3 regions of the Streptomyces sp. NPDC051064 genome follow, and region 1 is predicted to be linked to each of the others. Evidence: riboswitches for the same ligand, from Rfam matches in the RefSeq annotation. Region 1 holds a riboswitch; each other region holds the start of a gene.

The links. Region 1 has a riboswitch for cyclic di-AMP ahead of ACIBCU_RS32405 (LysM peptidoglycan-binding domain-containing M23 family metallopeptidase). Riboswitches for the same ligand answer to the same signal wherever they lie in the genome.
Region 2: linked by a shared signal. The riboswitch ahead of ACIBCU_RS20760 (M23 family metallopeptidase) and the one ahead of ACIBCU_RS32405 (LysM peptidoglycan-binding domain-containing M23 family metallopeptidase) in region 1 are both predicted to bind cyclic di-AMP.
Region 3: linked by a shared signal. The riboswitch ahead of ACIBCU_RS18115 (M23 family metallopeptidase) and the one ahead of ACIBCU_RS32405 (LysM peptidoglycan-binding domain-containing M23 family metallopeptidase) in region 1 are both predicted to bind cyclic di-AMP.

What each region holds. Positions count from the first base shown of each region.
Region 1 is NZ_JBITFK010000011.1:2,558-12,867, forward strand. It holds gene ACIBCU_RS32385 (aspartate aminotransferase family protein) at 1-922, shown strand, start outside; gene ACIBCU_RS32390 (XRE family transcriptional regulator) at 980-1,600, shown strand; gene ACIBCU_RS32395 (DUF6126 family protein) at 1,667-1,840, shown strand; gene ACIBCU_RS32400 (tyrosine-protein phosphatase) at 1,850-2,674, opposite strand; cyclic di-AMP (ydaO/yuaA leader) riboswitch at 3,089-3,247, shown strand; gene ACIBCU_RS32405 (LysM peptidoglycan-binding domain-containing M23 family metallopeptidase) at 3,252-4,184, shown strand; gene ACIBCU_RS32410 (SGNH/GDSL hydrolase family protein) at 4,361-5,188, shown strand; partial or broken gene ACIBCU_RS32415 (radical SAM protein) at 5,212-5,544, opposite strand; partial or broken gene ACIBCU_RS32420 (DUF6745 domain-containing protein) at 5,536-5,750, shown strand; gene ACIBCU_RS32425 (TetR/AcrR family transcriptional regulator) at 5,767-6,378, opposite strand; gene ACIBCU_RS32430 (Glu/Leu/Phe/Val dehydrogenase dimerization domain-containing protein) at 6,433-7,632, opposite strand; gene ACIBCU_RS32435 (PPOX class F420-dependent oxidoreductase) at 7,787-8,221, shown strand; gene ACIBCU_RS32440 (MBL fold metallo-hydrolase) at 8,342-9,538, shown strand; gene ACIBCU_RS32445 (hypothetical protein) at 9,740-10,159, opposite strand.
Region 2 is NZ_JBITFK010000005.1:558,008-568,317, forward strand. It holds gene ACIBCU_RS20745 (GNAT family N-acetyltransferase) at 1-2,856, opposite strand, end outside; gene ACIBCU_RS20750 (HPr family phosphocarrier protein) at 3,022-3,303, shown strand; gene ACIBCU_RS20755 (GntR family transcriptional regulator) at 3,476-4,174, opposite strand; gene ACIBCU_RS20760 (M23 family metallopeptidase) at 4,397-5,188, opposite strand; cyclic di-AMP (ydaO/yuaA leader) riboswitch at 5,201-5,369, opposite strand; gene ACIBCU_RS20765 (pitrilysin family protein) at 5,561-6,943, opposite strand; gene ACIBCU_RS20770 (M16 family metallopeptidase) at 6,970-8,322, opposite strand; gene ACIBCU_RS20775 (DNA topoisomerase (ATP-hydrolyzing) subunit A) at 8,569-10,310, shown strand, end outside.
Region 3 is NZ_JBITFK010000004.1:672,924-683,233, reverse strand. It holds gene lhgO (L-2-hydroxyglutarate oxidase) at 1-859, shown strand, start outside; gene trmB (tRNA (guanosine(46)-N7)-methyltransferase TrmB) at 852-1,724, shown strand; gene ACIBCU_RS18125 (PrsW family intramembrane metalloprotease) at 1,795-3,243, shown strand; gene ACIBCU_RS18120 (aldo/keto reductase) at 3,240-4,184, opposite strand; gene ACIBCU_RS18115 (M23 family metallopeptidase) at 4,408-5,448, opposite strand; cyclic di-AMP (ydaO/yuaA leader) riboswitch at 5,460-5,612, opposite strand; gene ACIBCU_RS18110 (PP2C family protein-serine/threonine phosphatase) at 5,846-7,003, opposite strand; gene ACIBCU_RS18105 (MerR family transcriptional regulator) at 7,138-7,884, opposite strand; tRNA gene ACIBCU_RS18100 (tRNA-Met) at 8,000-8,073, opposite strand; gene ACIBCU_RS18095 (FAD-binding oxidoreductase) at 8,546-9,931, shown strand; gene ACIBCU_RS18090 (hypothetical protein) at 10,142-10,300, shown strand.

The DNA of each region.
Region 1 (10,310 bases):
GACCACCGGCTCGCTCTCCGTCAACGGTGAGAAGGGCTTCCGCGACGGGTTCGCGCCCCTGCTGCCCGACACGGCCATCGCGCTCGGCGACCTCGACGCGCTGCGGCGCGAGCTGAAGCGCGGCGACGTGGCCGGGCTGGTCGTGGAGCCGATCCAGGGCAAGGGCGTCCACGCCTCACCGCCCGGCTTCCTGCGCGAGGCACAGGAGCTGCTGCACCGGCACAAGGCCGTGCTCATCGCCGACGAGGTGCAGACCGGGCTCGGCAGGACCGGTGACTTCTACGCGTACCAGCACGAGGAGGGTGTCGAACCCGACCTGCTCTGTGTCGCCAAGGCGCTCTCCGGCGGTTATGTCCCGGTCGGGGCGACGCTCGGCAAGGACTGGATCTTCAAGCGCGTCTACTCCTCGATGGACCGGGTCCTCGTCCACTCCGCCAGCTTCGGCTCCAACGCCCAGGCCATGGCGGCCGGGCTCGCCGTCCTCGCGGTGATGGAGCAGGAGGAGACCGTCGCCAACGCCCGTCGCACCGGTGACCTGCTGCGCGAGCGGCTCGCCGCGCTGGTCGGCCGTTACGAGCTGCTGCACGAGGTGCGCGGCCGTGGCCTGATGATCGGCATCGAGTTCGGCCGGCCGTCCTCCCTCAAGCTCCGCAGCCGATGGACGATGCTGCAGGCCGCCCGCAAGGGGCTCTTCGCCCAGATGGTGGTCGTGCCGCTGCTCCAGAAGCACCGGATCCTCACCCAGGTCTCCGGTGATCACCTGGAGGTGATCAAGCTGATTCCGCCCCTGGTCATCGGGGAGCCGGAGGTCGACCGCTTCGTCACCGCCTTCACCGCGGTCATGGACGACGCACACAGTGGGGGCGGACTGATGTGGGACTTCGGCAGGACACTGGTGAAACAGGCCGTGGTCCATCGCTGATATTGCCTCTGAGGCAAATCGTTTGCCTCAGAGGAAAAATCCTGGCCCAATGGAGGCATGAATCCTCCTGACGGAGGGGTGGCCGACGAGCTCCCGGGGGTCGCGCCACGCCTACGCGACCTGCGCCGCAACCGCGGCCTCACCCTGGAGAGCGCGGCGGGACGGGCGGGGCTCTCCCCGGCCCACCTCTCCCGGCTCGAAACGGGCCGGAGGCAGCCGTCGCTGCCGATGCTGCTCGGCCTCGCCCGGGTCTACGGTACGACCGTCTCCGAGCTCCTGGGCGAGATGCCGCCCGAACGTGACGCGATCGTCCGCGGCGGCCCGCCCGCCGGCGCGCCCCGCTCCACCGAGCCGGGCGGCTGGCTCTACCGGCAGGCGGGCGGGCCGGGCCGCGCCATGCAGGCGCTGCACGTCCGTGTGCCGTACGGCGTGGAGGGAGACCTCGTGCGCGTCCACCCCGGAGAGGAGTGGCTCTACGTCCTCGACGGCAGGCTGCGGGTCGTGCTGGGCGAGACCGTGCACGACCTCGATCCGGGTGACAGCGCGCACTTCGACTCGCTCACCCCGCACCGGATCGCGGCTCTGGACCGCGGTGGGGCGCGACTGCTCTTCGTTCACACGCTGCTGCAGAGCCCGGCCGCCGAGCTGTGCCTGGGCAGCGGGATCCACCGGCTCTGATCCCGCACACCCACACCGCGCGCCCCCTTGCCACCCCGGCCCGAACGGCCGGAAGAGAGGACTGTCATGTCCGATTCGGAGTACTACGACCCGCTCACCCCGCGCAGGCCGAAGAGCGAGGACACGCAGGAACGGCGGATGCCCCGCGGCGTAGTGATCCGGCTCTTCGCCTATCTCGTGGCCGGACACGTCATCGCGGGCTTCCTGTTCCTTCTGTTCACCGTGGCGGGCAAGGGCTGACGCCCGGCGTCACGCGCCCTCGACGAGCCGCTCACGCAGTTTCGCGCGGGTCTCGTCGCTGATCTTCAGCCCTTCCAGGAGATACCGGTCCGGGCTGCCCCAGATCTCGTCGATGGTGTCGAACGCTGCGGCGAGGTATTCGGCGCGGGCGCCGAAGAGCGGATTGAGCAGTTCCATCACCTCGTCGGACATCCCTACCGGTGAGGTGTCGCTGCGGCGCACCTTGTAGCGGCGGTGCGCGTCGTTCGACTTGAGGTAGTCGGCCTCGATGGCCTCCTTCTCGACGCCGACCGCGAGCAGGGAGACCGCGATCGACAGGCCGGCCCGGTCCTTGCCCGCCGCGCAGTGCATCAGCGCAGGCACGCTGTCCTCGGCCAGCGCGTGCAGCACACGGCTGTGTTCGGCGGTGCGGTCCTTGATGATCGAGCGGTACGAGGCGATCATCCGCCCCGTCCCCTTGCCGTCGGCCAGGATCGAGCGCAGCTGCTGGATGTTCCCGTCGCGCACCAGCCGCCAGAACTCCGCGCCGTCCGCCGGGTCGGAGAGAGGAATGCTGACATTACGGACGCCGGGCAGCTCCACGTCGAGGCCGTCGAGCTTGTGGTCCGCCGCGTTGCGGAAATCGAAGATCGTGTGCAGGCCGAGCCCGGCGAGGAAGGCGGTGTCGGCCTCCGTGGCATGGGCGAGGTGACCGCTGCGGTAGAGGCGCCCGTACCGCACGGTGCCGCCGTCGACGGTCGGCAGCCCGCCGACGTCGCGGAAGTTGCGGACACCGGTCAGGTCGACGTCCGTCGGCTCGGGGCCGACCGGCGGGACCTCTGGCAGCTGCGTCACAAGGGCTCCTGGGGTGTCGGGCGTCGGCGCCGCTCGCCGACGGGGGCACGCCCGCGACGATACGACATGGCTGCATCGGACAACTGTCTCGGTCGCTGTGGCCCTGGTCTTCCTGGGCGGACAAGATCGCGCAATGTCCGTATTGGTGCATTTAGCGGAACATGCCCCGCTTGTACGGGAGATGGGGTGAGGCGGGTGAGCGGGATCATATCCGTGACGGTGTGTGGTGAAGGTGGCGGGGGTTATTCCGGGCGCTGTGCGGAAAGCCAAGATCCGTAATCCACGGAGTGTGACGGGAATTCCGCGCCGGAAATGAAGCGCGGATTCCGGTTCGGAAACCGCGGCTTGTTCGCGACGTCCCGGCTCGCTTACGGTCACGGTCAATCCGGACGGAACGCCTAATCCTGCCGCCGCCCGGAATCCGCACCGACTCACGTGTGGCAGGAGCGGGGGAACCAGGTAGGCCGCCGGCCGGAGGGATCCGGTACGGCTCGGGGTCAAGACGCGCACCGCGCGGCCGGGCATCTCCAGTCCGAACCCGACAGCTCACCTCGCAGGCGCCGGAGAGGAAATCCCCATGCCCGCAAAAGGCAAGCACCGTCGTACGAAGACCGGCCCGATAACCCGAGGCGTCCTTGCCGCGGGGACCGGCGGCGCCGTTCTCGCCCTCCCGCTGATCGGCGCCACCGGCGCCCACGCCGCCGAGCAGGCCGCGCCGGCCGCCAAGTCCGCCGCCGCGCACAGCGCCCCGGCCTCGGCGAAGAGCACTCCGAAGACCTACTCCGTGGTCTCCGGCGACTACCTGGCGAAGATCGCGGGCGAGCAGAAGGTCAAGGGCGGCTGGCAGAAGCTGTACCAGGACAACCGCGACGTCGTCGGCGAGAACCCCAGCCTGATTCTCCCGGGCATGAAGCTGACCCTCGGGGCCAAGGCCTCCGGCTCCGAGGCCGCGCCCTCCAAGTCCGCCCCGTCGGCGGCGAAGAAGGCCGCCCCGGCCGAGAAGAAGGCCGCTCCGGCCGAGGCGACGTCCGCTCCGGCCGAGGCGACGTCCGCTCCGGCGGCCAAGACCGCCGACTCCGGCGCGTCGGAGGAGAGCACCGGCTCCGGCTGGGCCGCCCCGGTCGAGAACGCCAACGTCACCACCCAGTACCGCGCCTCGGGCGCCAGCTGGTCCAGCGGCTACCACACCGGCTCCGACTTCCAGGCGGCCTCCGGCACCAGCGTCCGGTCCATCGGCCCGGGCACCGTGGTCTCCGCCGGCTGGAGCGGCTCGTACGGCAACGAGGTCGTCATCCAGCACAGCGACGGCATGTACTCCCAGTACGCCCACCTCTCCTCGCTCGAGGTCACGGCCGGCCAGACCGTCACCGGCGGCCAGCAGATCGGCCTCTCCGGCACCACCGGCAACTCCACCGGCCCGCACCTCCACTTCGAGGTCCGGACCGGCCCGAGCTACGGCTCCGACGTCGACCCGATCGCCTACCTGCGTTCGCACGGCGTCTCCATCTGAGACACGCCGCCTGAGGGTGTCATCCCAGGCTGAAGGAGAGGGGCGGTGCGCGCTTGCGCACCGCCCCTCTCCTTATTCCGGCTTTACCAAAAACTGACCGGGTGGTCTTTCTCACCATCCGTCAACCCCTTATTACGGTCGCGTAGGTCACAATCGAAGGTGCAAGATAAGCCCTTGTGGCAGACGATTCGAGAAACAAACAACGAGGCATCATCGGGTCGTACGCAGCGATTGGCGACAGCTTCACCGAGGGCGTCGGAGACCCCGGCCCCGGTGGGACACTCGTCGGCTGGGCCGACCGGCTCGCGGTGATCCTCGCGGACCAGCTCCCGGGCCCCGACGCGGCGGTCGCCCCCGCGGACGACACGCACGGCAACTTCCGGTACGCCAATCTCGCCGTACGCGGACGGCTCCTCGACCAGATAGTCGAGGAACAGGTCCCCCGCGCCAAGCAGCTGGCACCTGATCTGGTGAGCTTCTGCGCCGGCGGCAACGACATCCTCCGTCCCGGCTCCGACCCGGACGACGTGGCGGAGCGCTTCGAGCGAGCGGTCGCCGACCTGACGCAGGCGGTCGGCACGGTCATGGTCACCACCGGCTTCGACACCCGTGGCATCCCCGTGCTCAAGCACCTGCGGGGCAAGATCGCCATGTACACCGCCCATGTCCGGTCCATCGCCGACCGCTACGACTGCCCGGTACTGGACCTGTGGTCCCTGCGGTCCGTGCAGGACAGGCGGGCGTGGGACAACGACCGGCTGCACCTCTCGGCGGAGGGGCACACCCGCGTCGCACTGCGGGCCGCCCAGGTCCTCGGCCTCCAGGTGCCGGCCGACCCCGACCAGGTGTGGCCCCCGCAGGCACAGCGCGGGGCACTCGAGGTCCGGCGCGACGACATCCAATGGGCGCGCGAATACCTCGTCCCGTGGATCGGCCGCCGACTGCGCGGGGAGTCCTCCGGGGACCACGTCGAGGCCAAGCGCCCCGACCTGCTGCCGCTCTGACCCGCTCGGCCGCTGACCCGTCGTCAGGGGCCGGCCATGGGGAGCGGACGCCGGGCCGGGCCCGGCGGAACGAGCCCGTCCGATGCGGATACCCGCACCGGGCGGGCGGGTATCCGCTCCAGTACCCCGCCCGCGAAGACGTCGTACAACGGCAGTGTCTCCAGGTGCACATAGCCGATGTGGCAGTCGCAGACACCGAGCGGGCAGCCACGCGGGCGGAGCGAACTCCGATAGCTGCCGTCATAGGGATTGCCCAGCTCCGCACGGACGAAGTGACAGCGCCGCACGGTCCCGTCACCGTCCACCGAGATCACCGACTCACCGGTCCGGCAGGGCAGACCGGCCGCGTGCACCGGGACGAGACCGGATCCTCCGGCGCATCGCGACGGAGGGTGACGAGGACGTCGTCATGGTCGAAGTCGTCAACTCCACCCCCGAGCCCGACGGGACGCACCGCGTCTACCGGCTACGGGTGCCGCCCAGGACCCGGACCGCGAAGGAGGGCGTCGCCTGGACCTTCGGGATCGAGGGGGAGGCCTACGCCCCGGTGCGCCAGACCTGACCCGCCCGTCGGCGCCTCAGGCGGTCAGGACCTCGTGGTCGATGCCGAGTTCGCGGGCGAGCGCCTCCTCGGTCCACTGCAGCATGGTGGCCCGGGAGAGCGGACCCGCGTACGACGTCATCTGGACGGCCAGCCCGTCCAGGAGGGCTGTCAGCCGCCAGGCCACGGACATCGGGTCCTCGCAGTGGAACTCACCCGCCGCGGCCCCCTCTTCGATCACCTCGGCCAGCTCGGCCTTCCACTGCTGGTCGAGGTCTCCGGCCACCTCGCGCAGCACCGGGTCACGGAGGGAGGAGGCCCAGCCCTCGATCCACAGGCGCCAGCCCTTGGCCTGTCCGGTCGGTGCGTACCAGCGAACGGCGGAACGGAGCCGCCGGACCGCGCTGGTGCGCCGGGTCAGCAGCTTGCGCAGATGGGCGAGATCGGCCTCCGCCGCGTATGCGAACGCGGCGGCCACCAGTTTCTCCTTGGACGAGAAGTGGTAGAGCACCAGCGCGTTGCTCACCCCGAGAACAGCGGCCACATCGGCGATCCTGACCGCGGACACGCCCCGGACCTCGATCTGCTCGACGGCAGCGCGCAGGAGCTCCTCACGTCGCTCCGCCACACTCAGCCGCACTCTCGCCACGCGGTTACCCTAACCAACGCTGCGGCGCCGGCATCCGGCCCCCGTGCCCACGGCCTACCGGTACCAGCCGAACCGCTCCGCCATCACCGGCAGACGGTCCGCGACGAGCGAGTGCGCCGCTGCCCGCGGGGTGCAGCCGTCCGCGGCCGCCCGCTCCAGGACGCGGTCCATCAGGACGCGCATCGAGCGGCGGGTGTGTCCGAACGCCTCCTCCGCATCGGGGCCGATGTCCCCGAACAGCGTCCACCACCACCACGCGTTCGTACCGGAGTTGACGACCACGTCGGGGAGAACCGTGATTCCGCGCTCGGCGAGCAGTGTCTCCGCCTCCGGGAGCACCGGCATGTTCGCCGCCTCGACCACCCAACGGGCCCTGACCGAGGCCTGGTTCGCGGAGTCCACGGCGTACGACACCGCGGCCGGAACCAGTACGTCGACGTCGGCGGCCAGCCAGGCGTCGGCCGGCAGCTCCTGGTCCCCGTCGCGCAGCGTGCGCCGGTCCAGGGCCCCGTGCGCGTCCCGGGAGGCGAGCAGTGCCTCGACGTCCAGGCCGGCGGGATTGGCGATGGTGCCCCTGATGTCCGCGACCGCGACGACGGACAGCCCGGCCCGGGAGAGGAAGCGGGCCGTCGCCCCGCCCATGGTGCCGAACCCCTGGAGGGAGACCCGGGCACCGCCGTGCGCCACACCCGCCCGGTCCAGTGCGGCGAGCGTGGATTCCGCGACCCCGCACCCGCCGACCAGCTCGTCAAGCCCGATCCCGTCGACCGTGACCGCGAAGGCGTCCGCGAGCCGTCGCCGTGCGACCGCCTCGTCGTCCAGCAGGGGATAGACCGCCTGGACCGTGGAGACGAGGCCGGCCTCAGCCGCGGCACGGTCGACGAGATCCTGGCTCAGCCCGAGATCCTCGCCGGTCGTCCAGACGTTCTCGATGTACGGACGCATCGCCCGCAGGAAGCGGACGAGCACCCCGTAGGCGGCCGGATCGCGAGGGTCGCAGTCGATGCCACCCTTGGAGCCGCCCAGCGGGATGTAGCGCGTCCGCGGGTCGCCGGCGTCGAAGTGCAGGGCCTCCTTCATGGTCATGCCCCGTGCCAGGCCGGCCACCTCCGCGAGGGTGCAGCCCTTCCTCATCCGCAGGCCTCCGCTCGACACCCCGCGCACCAACCGGTCGACGACGAGGTATCCCTCGGTGCCGGTGACATGGTCCGTCCAGGTCAGGGAGACCAGCGGGGCGTAGGAGGGGGACTGCATCGGGCGGCTCCTGGATTCACCTGTGTCGATGTACTGAACAGCGAGTCAGTATCAGAGGGCGGGACACGGCTGTCAACGCGTGCGGCACACCGGATGTGACAGCGTCGTACGCCCGATGCGGAATCCTGCGGGAGGCACGGACGTTGGAGTCGGCATGACAGAACCCTCGCGTGCGGCGCTGCTACGACTCATCGGGGAGTACGACGGCGGGGTGCTGGTCACCCTCAAGCGTGACGGCAGGCCCCAGCTGTCCAATGTGAACCACGCCTATTACCCCGAAGAGGGGGTGATCCGCGTGTCCATCACCGAGGGGCGTGCGAAGACCCGCAATCTCCGCCGGGACCCACGGGCGAGCTACCACGTGACCAGCGAGGACCGGTGGGCCTGGACCGTCGCCGATGTCACCGCCGAGCTGACCCCGCCCGCGGCCGACCCGCACGACACTGTCGTGGAGCAGCTGGTCTCCCTCTACCGGGACGTGCGGGGAGAGCACCCGGACTGGGACGACTACCGCCGGGTGATGGTCCAGGACCGCAGAGTCGTCCTGACCCTGCGGATCGAGCATGTGTACGGCCAGCCGCGCGCCTGAGGTGGGGCCCCTCGCGGCACGGTTCCGGGTGACCCCTGACCGTGCTCCGTTCACCGCCGAGCTCTCGCTCCGTCCTGATTCCAGACCATAATGACGACACCGACTCCCTCAGGAGATGTTGTGACCGGCGCAGACAACCAGCCTTCGCTCCGTACCAGACTGCGCTCGCTGCGCCCCGACGCCTTCGGCGCGGACCCGGCGGGGGTGCGGATGGACCGGATCCGCCGCTCGCCCAATTTCGCCGACGGTGTCTTCCAGAACCCGGAGGGGGCGCGGACCAGGCCCTCCGGCTCCATGCTCGAATTCGCCAAGGTGTACTTCCACAAGGAGCAACGGGCCCGCAGGTCCCCTCTCGGCACCGTGCCCGTCCATGCCACGACCTTGGCCGATCTGGCCGCGCCGCCGGCAACGGGCCTGCGGGTGACCTGGCTGGGCCACTCCAGCGTGCTCACCGAGATCGACGGCCGCAAGGTGCTGTTCGACCCGGTCTGGAGCGAGCGCTGCTCGCCGTTCGCCTTCGCCGGGCCCAAGCGGCTGCACCCCGTCCCGCTGCCGCTCGCCTCGCTCGGGCCGGTCGACGCCGTAGTGATCTCCCATGACCATTACGACCACCTCGACCTGCCCACGATCAAGGCCCTGGCAGGGATGGACACGGTCTTCGCGGTGCCGCTCGGTGTAGGCGCCCACCTGGAGCGGTGGGGCGTGCCCCTTGACCGCATCCACGAGCTCGACTGGAACGAGACCGCGGAGATCGCCGGCATCAGCCTGACCGCCACCCCCGCCCGGCATTTCTGCGGCCGTGGGCTCCGCAACCAGCAGCACACGCTCTGGGCGTCGTGGGTCGTCGCGGGTCCGGAGCACCGGGTCTACCACAGCGGGGACACCGGCTACTTCTCCGGATTCCGGGACATCGGCGCCGAGCACGGCCCCTTCGACCTGACGATGATCCAGGTCGGCGCCTATTCGGAGTACTGGCCGGACATCCATATGACACCGGCCGAGGGCCTGCGCGCACACCTGGACCTTCAGGGGGGCAGGCCGCACGGCGCGCTGATGCCCATCCACTGGGGCACCTTCAACCTCGCCCCGCATCCGTGGGCGGAGCCGGGGGAGTGGATGAAGGACGTGGCCGAGGAGGCGGGGCAGCCGGCCGCCTTCCCCCGCGCGGGTGAGCCGTTCGAACCGGCCGGGGAGCTTCCCACGGATGCTTGGTGGCGCGCGGTGTCGGAGCCCGTCGCGCACTCGTGGCGCCGTTCCGAGGTGGCGGAGGCGGCACCGGTGCACCGGGAAGAAGTCGACCTCGCGGGCGAGCGGTGACGGAAGACAGAGGTGATCTTGAGCATGTCAGTTGCTGAGTGATCTGAAGCGGTGTGGCCCCGAACGGTAGGTTCGGGGCCACACGGGTGTGTTGGGCAGCGCCGCTCTTTTACGATGCTGATCGTCCCATCGTTGCAGGTCAGGAGCACTCTTCGCGTTTCCGATCACGTACCGGACGCCCCACCACGTGAAGGCTCGAGGCTAACCGCCGGCGGTTCCGGGATGGAGCCTGCTCAGCACCCACACGATGATGAGGTCCAGGGTCATCACGATGATGGACCACACCGGGTAGTACGGGATGAACATGAACTGAGTGATCAGACTGATCCCTGCCAGCGCGATTCCGGCCCCTCGCCCCCAGCTCTTGCCGGCCAGAATTCCCACGCCGGCAATGACCAGGGCCAGTCCGATGACGAGGTGAAGCCAGCCCCAGGCGGTCAGGTCGAACCGGTAGGCGTATCGAGGTGAGGAGAACAGGGTGTCGTGTGCGATGCCGGTGACACCCAGAAGAATGCTGAGCGGGCCACTCAGCATGAGCATCGCCCCGGCGGACAGCGAAACGCCGCTGATCATGTCGCTGTTGTCAGGCTTCCGCTGCCCCTTGCCGGGCGTCGCTGCCATGGCCGTCGCCTTCCTGTCCTGCGCGGTCACCAACGCACACCGGCCATGCGAGGAATGCCACGCTCGCTTGACAGCCTGCCCTTGTTCTTTCGGGCCCGCGACTGCAATGTGTCAGCACGGACGGGCAGACTCTCGGCGCCCTGGGCCGGAC
Region 2 (10,310 bases), on a different contig from region 1:
GTCGCTGCGGGCGGGGGGCGGGGCGAGCCGGACGCTCGCTCCGAGCACCGTCAGGCCGTGCGTGGCGACGACGACGGGTTCCAGGGCGACCGAAACCACCTCGGGGTGGTCGTCGACCAGCCGGGACACCCGCAGCAGGAGCTCTTCGAGCGCCCCGGTGTCCGCCGGAGCGGACCCGCGCCAGCCGAACAGCACCGGAGCCGCCTTGATGGAGCGGATCAGCTCGGCCGCGTCGCGGTCGGTGGCGGGGACGAGACGGTGGGCCGTGTCGCCCAGGAGCTCGGAGGGCGCGCCGGCCAGGCCGAAGGAGAGGACCGCACCGGCGGCAGCGTCGATGGACGCCCTGACGACGGTGTCGACACCCCTGGGCGCCATGGCCTGGACGACGGGCCGGAGTTCGGCGGGCGTGCCCAGCAGATCGGTCAGTTCGTCGTACGCCCGGCGCAGCGCGTCCTCCCCGGCGAGATCGAGCCGGACACCACCGAGGTCGGCGCGGTGCCGGAGATGGGGGGCGGTGGTCTTGAGGGCCACCGGGTAGCCGATCTTCTCGGCGGCGGCGACGGCTGCCTCCCGATCGGGGGCGGGGAGCGCGGGCCGTACGGTGACGCCGTAGCGGGCGAGCAGCTCGCGGGCCTCGTCATGGGTCAGCGGACGGCCGCGCGGGCCGGGGCTCGGGCCGAGCAGCGTCTCGATCAGCGCGGCGGTCCCGTGCTCGTCGATGGTGTCGTCCAGGAATTCGGGCACCCTGCCGGGGGCGGCCGCCTGGCGCCGCCACTGGGCGTACTTCACCGCCTCGGCGAGCGCGCGGACTGCTCGCTCGGCGGCGGGGTAGGCGGGGATGCGCCCGGCGGCGCAGGAGCCGCCCGTACTCCTGTCGGGCGCGGTCGGCACCGGGGCGCCTGTCTCGTCCGCCGGGGGGGCGGGGGCGGGCGGGCTCGGGGCTGCCGCGGGGCCGGCCGGCCGCCGGGTCGCGCGCGGGGCGGCCGTGCTCGTGGCGGCGGCGAGGGCCTGCGCCAGGCCGCCCATCTCCACGTGCACCACGGCCACGGGCTTGGCGGGGCCGTGGGCCGCCGCCTCGCGCAGGGCGGCGGCCAGGACCTCGCCGTCACCGGTCTCCGCCTCGCCGTTCTCCCCCACCCAGGGGATCGCGGTCACGATCACGGCGTCGCACGTCCGGTCGGCGAGGGCCTCGGCCAGCGCGTCCCGGAAGTCCTGCGGGCTCGCGACCGTGGTGAGGTCGCGGGGCGGGCGCGGGCGGAGCCCTTCCGCCATGCAGGCGTCGTAGGCGAGGAGGCCGAGCGACTCCGAGTTGCCCAGGATCGCCACGCGGGGGCCGTCCGGCAGGGGCTGGCCGGCGAGGAGGAGACCGACGTCGACCATCTCCGTCACGGTGTCGACGCGGATCACGCCCGCCTGGCGCATCAGCGCGGAGACCGTCGCGTCGGGGATACGGCTGACGGGCACCGCGTGGCCCGGCGGATTGGATCCGCTGTGCCGGGCGCCCTTCACCACGACCACCGGCTTCACGGCGGCCGTCCGGCGGGCGAGCCGGGTGAACTTGCGCGGGTTGCCCAGTGATTCGAGGTACAGCAGGGCGACATCGGTGTCCTGGTCCTCGTACCAGTACTGAAGGAAGTCGTTGCCGGAGACATCGGCGCGGTTGCCCGCGGAGATGAAGGCCGACAGCCCGGCGCCCCTGCGGTGGAGACCGGACAGGACGGCGATGCCGATGGCGCCGGACTGGGTGAAGAGCCCGATGCGCCCGGCCTGGGGCGACTCGGGGTCGAGGGAGGCGTTGAGGCGGACCGTGCCGGACGTGTTGATGATGCCGAAGGCGTTCGGGCCGATGATCCGCATGCCGTAGGAGCGTGCCTGCCGGACCAGTTCCCGCTGCCGTTCCCGGCCTTCGGTGCCTCGCTCGGCGTAACCGGCGGAGAGGACGACGAGGCCCTGGACGCCGTTCTCGCCGCAGTCGGCCACGACCTCGGGCACCCGGTCGGCCGGAACGGCGACGACCGCGAGATCGACCCGCTCGCCGGTCTCGCCCACCGAGCGGTGCGCGGGCACCCCGTCGACCGTTCCCGTATCGGCGGCGAAGGAGGTGTTCACGGCGTACGTGCGCCCGGTGAAGCCCGAGCCCAGGAGGTTGCGCAGCACGGTCCGGCCCACACCGCCGGGCGCGCGGCCGACGCCGATGACCGCGACGGAGCCGGGGGCCAGCAGGCGCTGCACGGAGCGCGCCTCGGCCCGCTGCTCACGGGCGCGCTGGACGGCGAGGGACTCGGCCGTGGGCTCCAGATCGAGGGTGAGATGGACGGAGCCGTCCTCGAAGCTGCGCTGCTGGGTGAAGCCGGCGTCCCGGAACACCTTGATCATCTTGTTGTTGGCGGGCAGCACCTCTGCGGCGAAACGGCGGATCCCCCGCTCCCTGGCCACCGCCGCGATGTGTTCGAGGAGGGCGGACGCCACGCCGCGGCCCTGGTGGGCGTCCTGCACGAGGAAGGCGACCTCCGCCTCGTCGGCGGGGGCCGAGGCGGGCCTGCCCTGCTCGTTGATCCGGTCGAAGCGGACGGTGGCGATGAACTCGCCGCCGATCGTGACGGCCAGTCCCACCCGGTCGACGTAGTCGTGATGGGTGAAGCGGTGCACGTCACGGGCGGAGAGACGCGGATACGGGGCGAAGAAGCGGTAGTACTTCGATTCGTCGGACACCTGCTCGTAGAAGCTGACCAGCCGCTCGGCATCGTCCGTGGTGATGGGCCTGATCCGCGCGGTGCCACCGTCGCGGAGTACCACGTCCGCCTCCCAGTGGTCGGGGTACGCGTGATGCGGACTCTGCTCCGGAGTGGGCTCCATGGGCAAAGCCTACGGCTCGTGGCACCGGTAGCGGCGGGATCTCGACAGGGGCACGCTGGGGGTGCCGGCGGACGGCGGGCAGGCCGGTGACGGTGCCGGGCACGGCAGCGCGCACTGCATGAGAGACTGGTCTAGACAACCCATTGTTACGTGAAGGGCAGAACCATGGCTGAGCGCCGCGTCAACGTCGGTTGGGCCGAGGGCCTGCACGCCCGCCCCGCTTCCATCTTCGTCCGTGCCGCCACGGCCTCCGGCGTCCCCGTGACGATCTCCAAGGCCGACGGCAACCCGGTGAACGCCGCCTCCATGCTCGCGGTGCTCGGCCTGGGCGCCCAGGGCGGCGAGGAGATCGTGCTCGCATCCGAGGCGGACAACGCCGAGGCCGCCCTGGACCGTCTGGCCAAGCTGGTCGCCGAAGGGCTCGAGGAGCTCCCGGAGACCGTCTGATTCCGGCCACTTCGAACCGGATTTTTTTCTGCGAAAAGCCGCGGCACCCCCGACCGGGAGCCGCGGCTTTTCCGTTTCCCGAAGCGGAGCGGACAGAGCTCCGGAAAGAATGGATCAGGGCAGCAAAAAGAAAGCCCTCCGATAATTACTCTCTTTGTATACGGCGCAATTGTTAATGACGGACTCCCCCGATGTTTACGGGGTGTTGCGAAGTCCTCACCCGGGCCTGGCCGGGCGTGTGCCCCGGCGCGAGCCGCAGTCGGTGGGCCGCTGTCGCCCGCTCGGCGTGCTGGATGGCGAGCGCCCTGGCCCGCTCCGCGTCGCGGCGGGCGACGGCGTCGACAAGAGCGCCGTGCTCGGCCCAGGAGTCCGCGGGGCGGACCGGCTGCTCGACCGCGTACATCCAGGCGATCTTGTGCCGGAGCTGGGTGAGCAGAGCGATCAGCGCGGGGCTCCCCGAGGCCTGCGCCAGCGTCTCGTGGAACCAGCCCCCCAGGGAGCGCAGGTCCTCCCCCTCGCCCCGGCGCACCCGCTCCTGGCCCAGCCTGACCAGGCCGCGGAGCACCTTGAGATGCGCCTCGGTGCGGCGCTGCGCCGCGCGCGCGGCCCCGAGGGGCTCCAGGAGCATGCGTATCTCCAGGAGGTCGGCCGCCTCCTGCTCGGTGGGCTCGGCGACACAGGCACCCGCGTGCCGGCGGGTGACGACGAACCCTTCGGACTCCAGGGTGCGCAGCGCCTCGCGTACCGGGACGCGGGAGACGCCGTATCGACGCGCGAGCACCTCTTCGGTGAGGCGGCTGCCGCGTTCGAAGACACCGGAGACGATGTCGTCACGGATTGCCGTGCATACCGAATGCGCGGGAATGCGCATGTCCGAACCTCCGCCTTAATCCCCGCGAAACGCGGCCGATCGACGCCTGTTCTGTGACTCTATTGCAACCGGCCGGAATTTCCGATGGCGGGGTGGAATCCATGGATATCTTTTGGCCAGGGAGCACTTCCGCGGGGGCTATGGCACGCATCTGCCCCGGGGCACGGCGAAGGCCCCGGCGGGTGCCGGGGCCTTCGTCGGAGATCGCGGTGCTGCGTGGGGTCAGACCTGGACGCCGTGGGCGCGGAGGTAGGCGACGGGGTCCATGTCCGAGCCGTACTCGGGGGTCGTCCGGGCCTCGAAGTGCAGATGCGGCCCGGTGGAGTTGCCTGTCGAGCCGGAGAGGCCGATCTGCTCGCCGGAGCCGACGCTCTGGCCGACGGAGACGCCGATCGAGGAGAGGTGGCCGTACTGGGTGTACGTGCCGTCCTTCATCCTGAGCACGATGTTGTTGCCGTAGGCGCCACCCCAGCCGGCCTCGACGACCGTACCGGCGCCGACCGCGACGACCGAGGTGCCGGACGCGGCCTGGAAGTCCACGCCGGAGTGGGAGCCGGAGGACCAGAGCGCGCCACCGGACTTGTAGCCGGTGGTGACGTGGGAACCGGCGACCGGGAGGTGGAAGGCGTTGAGCCGGGCGCGCTCGGCGGCGCGGGCGGCGCGCGCCTTCTCCTCGCGGGCCTCCTTGGCGCGGGCCTCCGCCTTGCGCTTGGCCTCGGCCTTCGCCTTCGCCTTGGCCTTCGCTTCGGCCGCGGCCTTCGCGGCGACGTCGGCCTGGTGCTTCTGGGCCTTCGCCTGAGCCTCGATCTGGGCGGCGAGGGTGGTGTCGAGGGCGACCGTCTGGGTCAGGCCGGTGCTGCCCGCGGTGACCTCGGAGTCCGCGGCGAGGGCCGGGGAGGCCGTGGCACCGAGTACGCCGGTGGTGGCCAGGGCGGCGACGCCGGCGACCCTGGCACTCTTGCGCGTCAGGCGGCTCGGGGCACGGTGCTTCCCGGTGGCACGGATGAACGCCATGGAGGGGCTGGTCCTTTCCTTCCTTCTCGCCTACCGGGTTAGCTGACGGGTTCGGAGCAGGAAGGTCTCCTACGGGCCCCTGAGCCTCCGACGAGGTACAGGGATCCGATTCACCCCAGGGACTTCATGGGTCCCCGGCTCCCCAGGCTCGCGCCTGACGGGGACTCGGCGATGGCTGTCCGGCGCCGCGGGCGCGGCAATCGTCCGGCGGACAGCCGCGCCGACGCTAGATCGGGAGACTTTCCCCCGCCAAACGGAAAGGGCCTTTTGTCGCACATCCCACAGGACGAATTGCTACCTTCTCTGCAATACGGACAAATGACGGAACCCCGGCGGAAGTACAGCCGCCGGGGTCCGTCATGTCCGGTTCTTTCAGCCGCTGACGACCGACACCTCACCGATACCGAGCGCCTCCACGGGCTCCTTGATCTGAGCGGCGTCCCCGACCAGGACGGTGACCAGCCGGTCGACCGGGAACGCGTTGACCACGGCGGCGGTCGCCTCGACCGTGCCGGTGTCGGCCAGGCGTGCGTACAGCTTCGCCTGGTAGTCGTCCGGGAGGTGCTGCTCCACCTGGTCGGCCAGGGTGCCCGCGACGGACGCCGCCGTCTCGTACTTGAGCGGGGCGACGCCCACGAGGTTCTGCACGGCGGTCTCCCGCTCGGCGTCGGTGAGCCCCTCGGCCGCGAGGGTGCGCAGGACCTTCCAGAGGTCGTCCAGCGCGGGACCGGTGGACTCGGTGTCGACGGAGCCGCTGATGGCGAGCATCGCGGCACCCGCCGCCCCGGACGAGGAACCGGGCGCCGTCGAGCGCAGCACCTGTCCGAAGGCCCGGACGCCGTAGGTGTAGCCCTTCTCCTCACGCAGCACGCGGTCCAGCCGGGAGGTCAGAGTGCCTCCCAGGCAGTACGTGCCGAGGACCTGGGCGGGCCACACGCTGTCGTGCCGGTCCGCGCCGATCCGGCCGATCAGCAGCTGCGTCTGCACGGCTCCCGGACGGTCCACGATGACCACACGGCCGGTGTCGTCCGCGGTGATCGGAGGCACGGGCCGGGCCTGGCCGGCATTGCCCGACCAGTCACCGACGGTGTCGGAGAGCAGCGCGTCCAGGTCCACGTCGGTGAGGTCGCCGACGACGACCGCCGTCGCCGTGGACGGGCGCACATGGGCGTCGTAGAAGGCGCGTACGGCGGCGGCGTCGATGCGCCGGACCGTCTCCTCGGTGCCCTGGCGCGGGCGTGACATCCGTGCGGTGGCGGGGAAGAGCTCCTTGGAGAGCTGCTTGGCCGCGCGCCGGGCCGGGTTGGCCTGCTCGTGCGGGATCTCGTCGAGGCGGTTGCCCACCAGGCGCTCGATCTCGCTCTCCGCGAAGGCCGGGGCCCGCAGAGCCTCTGCGACCAGGCCGAGGGCCTTGGTCAGCCGGGAGACCGGTACCTCCAGGGAGACGCGGACACCCGGGTGGTCCGCGTGGGCGTCCAGCGTGGCGCCGCACCGCTCCAGTTCGGCGGCGAACTCCTCCGCGGAGTGCTTGTCCGTGCCCTCGGACAGCGCGCGCGCCATGATCGTGGCCACACCGTCCAGTCCCTCGGGCTCCGCGTCCAGCGGGGCGTCGAGGAAGATCTCCACGGCGACGACCTGCTGGCCGGGCCGGTGGCAGCGCAGCACGGTCAGCCCGTTGGGCAGGGCGCCGCGCTCGGGCGCGGGGAAGGCCCAGGGCCTGGCCTCGCCGGCGGTCGGCTGCGGGTGGTACTCCATCGCTACTCCAGTCACGGCGGCGTCGGTCACTTGTCGGCCCCCTCGGGCGCGTCGGTGCCCTCGGTCTCGTCGGCCGGTTCGACCGGCTCGTAGACCAGGACCGCACGGTTGTCGGGGCGCAGGTGCGCCCGGGCGGCTGCCTTGACCTCGTCGGCCGTCACTTCGAGCACACGGCCCACCGCGGTCAGGGCGAGCTGCGGGTCGCCGAACAGGACGGCGTAACGGCACAGTTCGTCCGCGCGGCCGGCGACCGTGCCGAGACGGTCGAGCCACTCGCGCTCCAACTGCGCCTGAGCGCGTTCCATCTCCTCCGGCGTGGGGCCCTCCTCGGCGAAGCGGGCCAGCTCCTCGTCGACGGCCGCCTCGATCTGCGGCACCTCGACGCCACCGGACGTCTTGACGTCCAGCCAGCCGAGCGACGGCGCGCCGGCCAGCCTGAGCAGCCCGAATCCGGCGGCCACCGCCGTACGGTCGCGGCGCACCAGCCGGTTGTGCAGGCGCGACGACTCGCCGCCGCCGAGCACGGTCAGGGCCAGGTCCGCGGCGTCGCACTCGCGGGTGCCGTCGTGCGGCAGCCGGTAGGCGGCCATCAGCGCACGCGCGGGGACCTCCTCCTGGACCACTTCGCGCAGCTGCTCGCCGATGATGCCGGGCAGCGTGCCGTCGCGCGGGGGCTGCTTGCCGTCGTGCGAGGGGATGGAGCCGAAGTACTTCTCGATCCAGGCGAGCGTCTGCTCCGGGTCGATGTCCCCGACCACGGAGAGCACGGCGTTGTTCGGCGCGTAATACGTACGGAAGAACGCCTGCGCGTCCTCCAGCGTCGCCGCGTCCAGGTCGGCCATCGAGCCGATCGGCGTGTGGTGGTACGGGTGGCCGGCCGGGTAGGCGAGAGCGGTGAGCTTCTCGAAGGCCGTGCCGTACGGGACGTTGTCGTAGCGCTGGCGGCGCTCGTTCTTCACGACGTCCCGCTGGTTCTCCATGGACTCCTCGTCGAGCGCGGCGAGCAGGGAGCCCATCCGGTCGGCCTCGAGCCACAGGGCCAGCTCCAGCTGGTGCGTGGGCATCGTCTCGAAGTAGTTGGTGCGTTCGAAGCTGGTCGTGCCGTTCAGGGAACCACCGGCCCCTTGCACCAGCTCGAAATGCCCGTTCCCCTTGACCTGGCCGGAGCCCTGGAACATCAGGTGCTCGAAGAGGTGAGCCAGACCCGTGCGCCCCTTGACCTCGTGGCGGGAGCCGACGTCGTACCAGAGGCAGACCGCGGCGACGGGGGTCAGATGGTCCTCGGAGAGCACCACGCGCAGGCCGTTGGCCAGACGGTGCTCGGTCGCCGTCAAGCCGCCGGAACCGGCCTGGGCTGTGGCCGTGTGACCCATGGGCATGTACGTCCCTTCGATCGGTACAGGATTTCCTGCCGGACCTGCCACTCTAGGCAAGCGCACGGGCACCTGGCGAAGTTCCCGCCGGGTGATTGTTGTCGTAGATACTGCCGTGAACGGGGGCTCCGCGGAGGCCCTGAGGACCGCTTCGGACGGGTCGAGGTCGGTGTTGTCAGTACGGCGGGCCACAATGGTCCGCGTCAGAACCTGAGGTTGCCCGACAGAATCTGTGAAGGAGTCGCAGCCGCGATGGCCCGCCGCAGCACGAAAACCCCGCCGCCGGACGACTTCGAGGAGAAGATCCTCGACATCGACGTCGTCGACGAAATGCAGGGCTCCTTCCTCGAGTACGCGTACTCGGTGATCTACTCCAGGGCTCTGCCCGACGCCCGCGACGGCATGAAGCCCGTACACCGCCGCATCGTGTCCCAGATGAACGAGATGGGGCTCCGCCCCGACCGCGGCTACGTGAAGTGCGCACGCGTCGTCGGCGAAGTGATGGGCAAACTGCACCCGCACGGTGACGCGTCGATCTACGACGCACTGGTGCGCATGGCACAGCCGTTCTCGATGCGCCTGCCCCTCGTCGACGGGCACGGCAACTTCGGCTCGCTGGGCAACGACGACCCGCCGGCCGCCATGCGGTACACCGAGTGCCGGATGGCCGACGCCACGTCGCTGATGACGGAGTCGATCGACGAGGACACCGTCGACTTCCAGTCGAACTACGACGGCCAGGAGCAGGAGCCGGTCGTCCTCCCGGCCGCGTACCCGAACCTCCTGGTCAACGGCGCTTCCGGTATCGCGGTCGGCATGGCGACCAACATGCCCCCGCACAACCTCGGCGAGGTCATCGCCGCCGCCCGCCACCTCATCCGGCACCCGGGCGCGGACCTCGAGACGCTGATGCGCTTCGTCCCGGGTCCCGACCTGCCCACCGGCGGCAGGATCGTCGGTCTCGGCGGCATCAAGGACGCCTACGCCGCCGGACGCGGCACGTTCAAGATCCGCGCCACGGTCGCCATAGAGAGCGTCACGGCCCGTCGCAAGGGTCTCGTCGTCACCGAACTGCCCTTCACCGTCGGTCCGGAGAAGGTGATCGCCAAGATCAAGGACCTCGTCGGTTCGAAGAAGCTCCAGGGCATCGCGGACGTCAAGGACCTCACCGACCGGGCGCACGGTCTGCGTCTGGTGATCGAGGTCAAGAACGGCTTCGTGCCGGAGGCCGTGCTGGAGCAGCTCTACAAGCTGACGCCGATGGAGGAGTCCTTCGGCATCAACAACGTCGCGCTGGTCGACGGACAGCCGCTCACCCTGGGGCTCAAGGAGCTCCTCGAGGTCTATCTCGACCACCGCTTCGACGTGGTGCGCCGGCGCAGCGAGTTCCGCAGGACCAAGCGGCGTAACCGGCTGCACCTGGTCGAGGGCCTCCTCGTGGCGCTGATCGACATCGACGAGGTCATCCGGCTCATCCGGGACAGCGACAACTCGGCGCAGGCGAAGGAGCGCCTGATGGAGCGCTTCTCGCTGAGCGAGATCCAGACCCAGTACATCCTGGACACCCCGCTGCGCAGGCTCACGCGCTTCGACAGGATCGAGCTGGAGAGCGAGCGCGACAAGCTCACCGAGGAGATCGCCCAGCTGACCGCGATCCTGGAGTCGGACGCCGAACTGCGTAAGCTGGTCTCGGCCGAACTGGCCGCGGTGGCGAAGAAGTTCGGCACCGAGCGGCGCACGGTGCTGCTGGAGTCGGCGGGTTCGCAGGTCGCCTCGGTGCCGCTGGAGGTCGCGGACGACCCGTGCCAGGTGCTTCTCTCCTCGACCGGCCTCCTGGCCCGTACGGCCAACGCCGAGCCGGTCCCCCAGGCCGAGGACGCCAGGCGCACGAAGCACGACGCGATCGTCTCCGCCGTCCCCGCGACGGCGCGCGGGGACGTGGGCGCGGTGACGTCCACCGGACGGTTGCTCCGGCTCTCGGTGATCGACCTGCC
Region 3 (10,310 bases), on a different contig from region 1:
GTACGAACCACGGGTGCGCGGCCTCGCGGCGATCCGGGTGGGGACGACGGGGGTGTGCGACTTCACCGCGGTCGCCGTCCGGTTCGCCGCGGAGGTGAGCGCCTCGGGCGGACAGATCCGTTACGGCGCGGAGGTCGTCGCCGTCGACCGACGCCCCTGGGGTGTCGCGGTGCGCACGGCCGACGGCCAGGTGGTCAGGGCCCGTGTGCTGGTGAACTGCGCGGGGCTGCACAGCGACCGGGTGGCGCGGCTCGCGGGCGACGACCCGGGCGCGCGCATCGTGCCGTTCCGCGGGGAGTACTACGAGCTGGCCAGGCCGGAGCTGGTGCGCGGGCTCGTCTATCCGGTGCCGGACCCGGCGTTCCCCTTCCTCGGGGTCCATCTGACCCGGGGCGTCGACGGCACGGTCCACGTCGGTCCGAACGCCGTGCCGGCCCTGGCCCGCGAGGGATACGGCCGGGCGGTCGTCCACCCGCGCGAGCTGGCCGGCACCCTGGCCTGGCCCGGCTCCTGGCGGATCGCCCGGCGGCACTGGCGGTACGGGGCGGGCGAGGTGCACAGATCCCTGTCGAAGAGCGCGTTCACCCGGGCCGTCCAGCGGCTGCTGCCGGAGGTGACGGAGGCCGATCTGCGGCCCTCCCCGGCCGGGGTCAGGGCCCAGGCGGTCCTGCGGGACGGCACGCTGGTGGACGACTTCCTGATCCGGGACGCCCCGCACACCGTGCACGTGCTGAACGCCCCGTCCCCCGCCGCGACCGCGTCCCTGCCCATCGGGAGGGAGGTGGCACGCCGGGCCCTGCTGCGGGCTCGCGCGACGGGGTGGGCGCCTCCCGCCGTAGAATCGGGTCATTGTGTCTGAGCCCCTGAACCCCACCCCAGAGACGCCCCGCCCCGCCGCGGAGACGGCCGGCGCCACGCCGGAGACCGGCCCCGGTGCCACGACGGACGCGGACGCCGCGGAGCGGCGCGCCGCCTCCTTCGAGCGACAGCGCAGGCTGCGCCAGGAGCCCCGCTTCCCCGGCGGCCCGGCCGCCGACCCGGCAGGCTCGCACCACGAGCGCCGGATCCGCAGCTTCCAGCCCCGCCGCAGCCGGGTGACCGCCGGCCAGGAGGACGCCCTGCAGCGGCTGTGGCCCAAGTGGGGCCTGGACATCGACGGCAAGGGCGTGCTCGACCTCCCCACCCTGTTCGACGGCCTCCCGGTGGTCCTGGAGATCGGCTTCGGCATGGGCGAGGCGACGGCGCAGATGGCGGCCGACGACCCCGGCACCGGGATCCTGGCCGTCGACGTCCACACCCCCGGCCAGGGCAACCTGCTGGGTCTCGCGGACCGGGCCGGGGTGTCCAACGTCCGTGTCGCCAACGGCGACGCGATCATCCTGCTCCGCGAGATGCTGGAGCCGGCCGCTCTGGACGGGCTCCGCGTGTATTTCCCCGATCCATGGCCCAAGAAGCGGCACCACAAGAGGCGGCTGATCCAGCCGGAGTTCCTCGACCTGGTGGCGCGGCGGCTGAAGCCGGGCGCGCTCGTCCACTGCGCGACGGACTGGGAGCCGTACGCGGAGCAGATGCTGGAAGTCCTGACGGCCCACCCCCTGTTCGAGAACACTCAGGCGGACGGCGGCTACGCGCCGCGGCCCGCGTTCCGGCCGCTGACCCGCTTCGAGGGCCAGGGCCTGGACAAGGGCCACGTCGTGCACGACGTGCTGTTCACCCGTCGCTGATCAGCCACGACCCGTCAGCTCGGTCACGGCGGCATGGCCAGGTGTCAGTGACCCTCGTTAGGCTCGTCGGGTGTACCAGGGGTCCGTGCAGCACCAGCAGCCGGACGTCCCGGTTCTCGAGGAGCAGAAGCTCGACGAGTTCCTGGGCGCCGTCCCGGAGCGAGGCCAGTGGCGTTACCGGCCCCGCCGCGTCGGCATGGTCTGGCGCAGCAAGGCGTTCCGCGCCGGTGCGCTGATCACGGTGCTCGCGCTCTGCGGTCTGGTGATCCTGGCCCTGGTGCGCCGGCAGACGGGCACCGAGGGCTTCCTGGTGGGGCTGGGGCTGGCCGTGCTGCCCGTGCCGCTGCTGATGGCGGCGTTCCGCTGGCTCGACCGGGTCGAGCCGGGCCCCTGGCGGAATCTGCTGTTCGCGTTCTCCTGGGGCGCGTGCGCCGCCGCGCTCGTGGCGATCATCGCCAACTCCTTCGCGACCCGGTGGATAGCGACGGCCACCGCGGATCCGGCGAGCGCCGACACCCTCGGGGCCACGGTCGTCGCCCCGGTCGTCGAGGAGAGCGCGAAGGCCATCGCGGTCCTGCTGATCTTCCTCTTCCGCAGACGGCAGTTCGGCGGGATCGTCGACGGCATCGTGGTCGCCGGGTTCACCGCGACCGGCTTCGCCTTCACCGAGAACATCCTCTACCTGGGCAACGCCTTCGGCGAGGACCAGCAGATGGGGACCACGGGCTTCGCCTCGGTGACGGCGGGGACGTTCTTCGTCCGCGTGGTCATGTCGCCGTTCGCGCACCCCTTGTTCACCGTGCTCTCCGGCATCGGCTTCGGCATCGCGGCGCTCGGCGGCTCGCGCCACCGGGTGCGCCGGGTCGTCCTGCCCCTGCTCGGGCTCACCCTCGCCATGGGCATGCACGCCCTGTGGAACGGCTCGTCGGCCTTCGGACCGTACGGCTTCTACGCGGTGTACGGCGCGTTCATGGTGCCGTGCTTCGGGCTGGTGACCTGGCTGGCGGTCTGGTCGCGCCAGCGGGAGCTGCGCACGCTCTCCACCGAGCTGCCGGTGTACGCGGCGGCCGGCTGGCTGACCCCCGCCGAGCCGCTCGCGCTGGCCTCGATGCGGGCGCGGGGCATGGCCCGCGACATGGCCAGGCACTGGAACAGCCACCCGGACCGCGCCCGGGGCAGGGCCGCGGCCCGCGCCGTCGCGGAGTACGAGTCGTTCGCCACGTCCCTGGCCATGCTGCGCCGGAGGGCACGCCATGACGGCGCCGGCCCGGACTTCGCCCTCCGCGAGCAGGAGTTGCTGCACCATCTGTGGCACCGCCGGGAGATCGCGGCGCCGGCTCTGACGTACGCGGCCCACGCGACGGGGCGGCTACGCACTTTCCGCCCGCCGGCCCCGCCGCCGTTCCCCCGTCAGTTCCCGTACAGCGGCCCGCCGCAGCACCTCCCCGCACCGCACCGGCACTACGGCGGCCACAACCCGTACCTGGAGGACGGCGGGCGCCCCGACGGTCCGTCCTAGGCGGATGCTTCGGTCAGCTCCGCCAGCTCCTGGTCGGTCAGCCGGAGTTCCGCCACCGCCACCAGCGCCGGCAGCTGCTCGACCGTACGCGCGGAGGCGATGGGCGCGGTCACGGTCGGCTGCGAGGCCAGCCAGGCGAGGGCCACGGTGGCGATCTCGGCACCGTGCTCCTGGGCGATCCTGTCGAGCGCCGTGAGCACCTTGCGCCCGCGCTCGGTCTCCAGGTGCTTGGCCGCACCCTCGGCCCGCGCGCTCTCGACCGAGGCGCCCACCCGGTACTTGCCGGTGAGGAAGCCCGAGGCGAGCGCGAAGTACGGGACGGCGGCGAGACCGGAAGCGGCCGCCGTGTCCTGGAGCGCGCCCTCGTAGGTGTCGCGCGAGACGAGGTTGTAGTGCGGCTGCAGCGCGACGTACCGGGCGAGGCCCTCGCGCTCGGAGAAGTCCAGGGAGGCCTGGAGCCGCTCGGGGCTGATGTTGGAGGCGGCGATCTCCCGGACCGTGCCGGCCTTCACCAGCTGGTCGAGCGCGGTGATGATCTCCTCGACGGGGACGCTCTCGTCGTCAAAGTGCGTGTAGTAGAGGTCGATGTGATCGGTGCCGAGCCGGCGCAGGGAGGCCTCGGCCCCCGCCTTGATCGTGGTGGGCGAGAGGCCCTTGTACGCGGGATGTGCGCCGACCTTCGTGGCGATGACGACATCGTCGCGGCGGGAGCGGGCCGCCAGCCACTTGCCGATGAGAGTCTCCGACTCACCGCCCTCGTTGCCCGGGACCCAGGCGGAGTAGGAGTCGGCCGTGTCGATGAAGTTGCCTCCGGCCGCCACGTACGCGTCGAGAACGGCGAAGGTGCGGTCCTCGTCGGCCGTCCAGCCGAAGACGTTGCCGCCGAGGGCGAGGGGGAAGACCTGAAGGCTCGAGGAACCGAGCGGGCGCAGAGAAGTCATACCCGGCGACAACGATCCGACTGAGGCCACTATTCCGTTTACGGCCCCGGACAGACCGGCGGCCCTGACGTCGGGGGGTCGTACGTCAGGGCCGCCGGGGTTCCGGTACGCCGCGTGCGGCGTCAGCGTCCGAACGGGATCAGTCAGCGTCCGCCCAGGATCAGGCGGTGCCCGAACGCAATCAGCCGGTGCCCGAACGGAATCAGTCAGCGTCCGAGCGGGATCAGACCGAGAGACCCTTGCTGCCCAGCCAGCCCATCGGGTCGATGCCGGTGCCGTCCGGGGTGTGCACCTCCAGGTGGAGGTGCGGTCCGGTCACGTTGCCGGTGGCGCCGACGCGGCCGATGGTCTCGCCGGTGGTGACCTTCTGTCCGGCGGTGACGTCCATCGAGGACTGGTGGCAGTACCAGATCTCCGTGCCGTCATCGAGCTCCAGGACCGTGCGGTAGCCGTACGAGCCGGACCAGCCGGCCGACTTCACGGTGCCGCTGTGCACGGCCTTGACCGGCGTGCCGGTCGGAGCCGCGAAGTCCAGGCCGGTGTGGTGACCGGACGACCACATCGAACCGGACTGCCCGTAGGTCGAGGTGATGGTGTACGAGGAGGTCGGAATGGCGTAGCTGGCGGCGAGCTTGGCGAGGCGCTCGGCCTCGGCCTTCTTCTTCGCCGCCTCTTCGGCCGCCTTCTTCTTCGCGGCGGCCTTGGCCTCCGCCTCGCTCTGCTGCTTCGCCGCCTCGGCCGCGGCCGCCTCGGCCGCCGCCTGCTCCTCCGCGGCCTTGGCCTCGGCCTCGGCTCCGGCCTGCTGCTGCTCGGCCTGCTGGAGGATGCGCGCGCGGAGCGCCTCGCCCGCGTCGGTGGTGCCCTGCTCGGCCTCGGCGGCGGTGATGCCCGCGCTGGTCAGCGGGGAGGACGCGGCGACGGTCTCGTGGTCCGAGTCGGAGTCGCCGGACATGAAGGCGCCCACGCCGGGAAGGGACTTGGCGTCAGGGAGATTGTCCGCGATGGAATCGGGAAGAGAGATGGAGACCGGCGGCTTGCTCTGCGCGGTGGCCATGCCACCCGCTCCGACGGCCGCGATGACGCCGACGCCGAGGACGGTGGAGCTACGGGCGAGACCGCGCTGCTTGGCTACGCGGTGCCGGCCGCGTACGGGACGGATGGACTCCTCGGTGGGGTTCCATTCATCCCAAGTCCTGTCCTCATCACCGAAGCTTCCGGTCCTGAAGGATGACGGGGCCTCGGGGGCAGGCTGATTGGACGCCACGTGGGCGCACTCCTTTCCTTCCTTCTCGCCTACCGGGTTAGCTGACGGGTTCGGAGCAGGAAGGTCTCCTACGGACCCCTTCGTCCCTCGCGAGACACAGGTGTCCGATTCACCCCATGTAGGTGGTTCCCCGGTTCCCTTGCGGAATTCGGCGCTGCGCACGGTGCCGTCTCTTGCGACGGCAGGTACAACCGCGCTGCGTTATCGAACGTTAATAGACACCCGGGTCCGATTCCAAGCTGTTCCCAGGGATCAGTCATGACTCCGGCCTGGACTTTCAGGGGTCAAACGGGCGCAAACGGGCGAGTTGAGCACCCCTCATCCAGCCAGCAGTTTCTGACGGTGCGTCAAATGTTATGCGGAGCGAGGTCCTTCGACTACCGACGGTCGCGACCGGTCATCCACGGTCCCGCCCCACGATCTTCACCGTCGTCCGACGCTCCTGCTGACCCCGAGCCGGACGGCCGACCGCGAGGAGCGCCAGGTCGTCCGTCGACCGGCCGCCGGTGTGCAGCCGTACGTCGTCGGTGAGCGCGGAGAGCAGTTCCTCGGGCCCCGGGAAGAGCCGGCCGCGCAGCCGGGCCGCCGGGTCGTAGAAGACGCCCTTCGCGTCCCGCGCCTCGGAGAGCCCGTCCGTGAACGCCAGGAACATCGACCCGGCCGGCAGTGTCCACTCGTCCGACCGGTCCGGCCACGCGTCCAGCCCCATCCCGAGCGGCAGCGCGGGAGCCGTCGGCGCCAGCACGTCGAGCGCCCCGTCCGCGTGCAGGATGAGCGGCTCGGGGTGCCCGCGGTTGACGACCCGCAGGACATCCGACCCGGACGGAATCTCCGCGACGACCGCGGTGACGAACCCCTCCATCGAGTCGAGCCCGCCCCGTCGCGAGGCCTCACGGGCCAGCGCCCGCTCCAGCCGCTGGACGACCCCCTCCAGCGACCTCTCCTGCTCGGCGGCCTCCCGGAACGCACCGATCACGACGGCCACCGCGGCCACGGCGTCCAGCCCCTTGCCCCGTACGTCCCCGAGGACCAGGCGCACCCCGTACGGCGTGTCCGCGACCGCGAACAGGTCGCCGCCGACGAACTCGTCCGCCTGGGCCGCCTCGTACCGCGCCGCGACCTGCAGTCCGCCGATCCGCTCCTCGGGCGTCGGGAGCACCGCGCGCATCGCGGTCTCCGCGATGACCCGTGCCGAGGCCAGCTGTTCGTTCCTGCGGCGCACGACGCGGTTGATGACGAGGGAGAGCGCGGCGACCGTGACCAGGGTGAGCAGATCGGTGACCGGCACGACCCTGCCGAGCGCGCCGTCCGAGATCCGGATGGCGAGCACCACGAGGATCGCGGCCGCCCCGACACGGACGGTGCTGGCCAGCGAGAAGAACGGTGCGGCGATCAGTGGCGCCGCGGCGAAGAGCGGAACAGCGGAGACCACGGCCGGGGTCGCGAGGTCGAGGACGACGCCGGCACCGATCATCAGAGCCGGCAGCGCGCGCACGAAAATCCGGGAACGGGAGTTCCCAGGTGAGCTCCCCCGCCGTCCGTCCCGCTTCCCCACCTGTGCGCTCCTGCCCGCTCCACCCACGGGTGCGGACGGTACCGCGCCCCACCCGGGCCGTCCGGAGCCGCGCCGAACGGCGACTCGTCATCGGCCAAAGGGAGGAGCGCCCCGCAGCGCCCGCCCGCCGGTGGTCAGCCGGGGAGCCGGTGCTGCGCGTAGACCGTCAGTGCGTCCCGTACGAAGACGGCGGTTCCGTCCCCGTGGCGATCGTAGTTCCTCCCGAAGCGGGGATCGGCGACGTACATCTCCCCGATGCCTGTGACATACGCACGCGTGACTTCCATGGTCGCCGACAGCCACTCGCAGTGCCGGCGCGCGATGTCCTGCACCTCGTCGCTGCCGGCCTCCAGGCCGGCCGCCCTGGCCTCCCCGTAGTCCCGGGCGATGGCATCGTGCGCGCCCCGGAATCGCGCGCGCCCGTCCTCGCTCAGCCCGCGCCACCGCCGGCCGCTCCGCTCGTACGCCTCCTTGCCCCAGCGCTCGGTGACCTCCTGCTCGTACACCGTGTGGTCGAAGCCGTCGAACACTTCCTCGGCCATGAGTTCCTCCCCTTCCTCGGTCCTGCGGAGAGTGGTCCGCACCGAGGCGATCTGCCGCCCGATGCGCTCGCGCTCCTGCTCCAGCAGGCGCAGATGGGCCCGGAGCGCCGCCGAGGTGTCCCGCTGTCCTTCCAGCACGTCCTTGATCGCGGGCAGCGGGAGCCCCAGCTCCCGCAGGAGCAGGATGCGCTGGAGCCGGACCAGGGCCTCCTGGTCGTAATAGCGGTAGCCGTTGGCGCCCGTGCGGCTCGGCACGAGGAGACCGATGTCGCCGTAGTGCCGGAGAGTCCGGCTCGTGGTGCTGGCGCGCCGGGCGATTTCCTGGATGGACCACTCCATGCCGGAAACGCTAGATCTTTACGCAGCGTCAAGGTCAAGCCCCGCACCGGACGGGCGGGTGACGGCACATGACAGAGGCCCGGATCCTCGAAAGGATCCGGGCCTCTGTCTTCAGTAGCGGGGACAGGATTTGAACCTGCGACCTCTGGGTTATGAGCCCAGCGAGCTACCGAGCTGCTCCACCCCGCGCCGTTGTGATTGCAACTCTACGCCATCCGGGACGGTGCTCCGACCACTTATGGCCGCACCTGCCCCGCACCCCCCGCGACAGGGGGCCCCTCACCCCCGGCCCCATACGTCAACACAGCGTGCGGACTGTGCAGTTGCCAGGCGCAGTGACGTGCTCAAGGGTGTTGCCGCACCCCCCGATCTTGCGTTTTTCCTGTCTGGAGGGCTACCGAAGTCCCACACCGCACAGACCCGCCCCGGCCTCCCCCGGCACACCGCCGCAGGGCTGAGCCCGCGCCGTGCCCGGGCCGGCACCGGGGCACGGCTCCGCGATTGCACGGCGTCCGGAGCGGCGGGACGCTGGGAGGGCAAGCCTTTCGGTGTTCGGTCCCGTCTGCGCGGCATCCCAGGTGCCGGCGTCGGCCCAGCTGCCTCACCCGATGCGGGGGTGTGCCAGGGGAGGCCGGGCGCATGCATGCGCTAGGAGACGACCATGGACGGCACCCTGCTCGAAACGATGAGGACAGCTCTGCGCGGCCCGGTCATCGGCCCGGACGACCAGGAGTACGGGCAGGCCCGCACGGTCTACAACGCCATGATCGACAAGAGGCCGGCGGCCGTGGTCCGGTGCCGCGACACGGCGGATGTCATGGCTGCCGTCGACTTCGTCCGCGACAACGGCCTGGACGTCGCGGTCCGGGGCGGCGGGCACAGCGGTCCCGGCCTCGGCCTCAGGGACGACGCCGTGACGCTCGACCTCTCGCCCATGCACGGCGTACGGGTCGACCCGGCCACCCAGACCGCACAGGCGGACGGCGGCGCGACACTGGGCGACCTCGACCACGTCACCCATGCCTTCGGCCTCGCCACCCCGGCGGGGATCATGTCCACCACCGGCGTCGGCGGGCTCACCCTCGGCGGCGGTCACGGCTATCTCACCCGGAAGTACGGCCTCTCGGTGGACAACCTGGTCTCCGCGGACGTGGTCCTGGCCGACGGCAGCTTCGTCGCCACCAACCCGAGCGAGCACCCCGACCTGTTCTGGGCGCTGCGTGGCGGCGGCGGCAACTTCGGCGTCGTCACGTCGTTCGACTTCGAGCTGCACCCCGTCGACACGGTGGGCGTCGGCATCACCGTATGGCCCCTGGAGCTCTTCCAGGACGTCATGCGCTGGTACCGCGACTTCCTGCCGCAGGCACCGGACGACCTGTACGGCTTCTTCGCCTCACTGAGCGTCCCGCCGGGGCCGCCCTTCCCCGAGGAGATACACGGACAGAAGATGTGCGGGGTCGTCTGGTCCTCGACGGCCGACCCGGACTCCCTGGGCGAGACCCTCGCCGTGGTGAACGAACCGGGGCCGCCCGCCTTCCACTTCACCGCGCCGATGCCCTATCCGGCGCTGCAGTCGATGTTCGACGCGCTGATGCCGTCCGGCCTCCAGTGGTACTGGCGCGGTGACTTCTTCGACGGCATCACGGACGACGCCGTCGACGTGCACACCGCCTTCGCCGAGAAACTCCCCACCGGCCTGTCGACCATGCACCTGTACCCGGTCGACGGAGCCGCCGGCCGAGTCGGCCCCGACGACACCGCTTGGGCCTACCGTGACGCGCTCTGGTCGGGCGTCATCGCCGGCATCGATCCCGACCCGGCCAACGCAGCGGCGCTGCGGGAGTGGGCCGTAGGCTACTGGGAGGCGCTGCACCCGCACTCCATGGGCGGCGGCTACGTGAACTTCCTCGGCGCGGGCGAGTCCCAGGACCGGGTCCGGGCCACCTACCGAGGCCACCACGACCGGCTCGCGGAGATCAAGCGGTCCTACGACCCGCACAACCTCTTCCACGCAAACCAGAACATCGAGCCCGCACCGCCACACTGACCGTCACGCCGGGCTCGCAATACCGGGGGAAAGCCGTGCTGGGAGGGTTACAGTCTGCATGCACCGCACGATGATCCGGACGCCCCCGGAGCGGCGCGGCACCGGTAGCGGCACCTCGTCGCCCTACCGGTCAGGACCGGTCCGGCATGCAGCGCAGCAGCGATTCGGTCACGGGGCTCTCACCGCACACCTACGTACAGGACACCTGAGATGACCGACATGCCTGCCCGCACGACCCAGCGCCACCCCGACGCGGCCTCCGCGGCCACGACCGCCGACAAGGGCGCCTCGTCGCCGCTGCCCACTCCGCAGTACGCGGGCCTGTTCATCGAGCCCGACCTGCCCCCGGTCGCCGACGAGCCCGAATGACCGGGCTGCC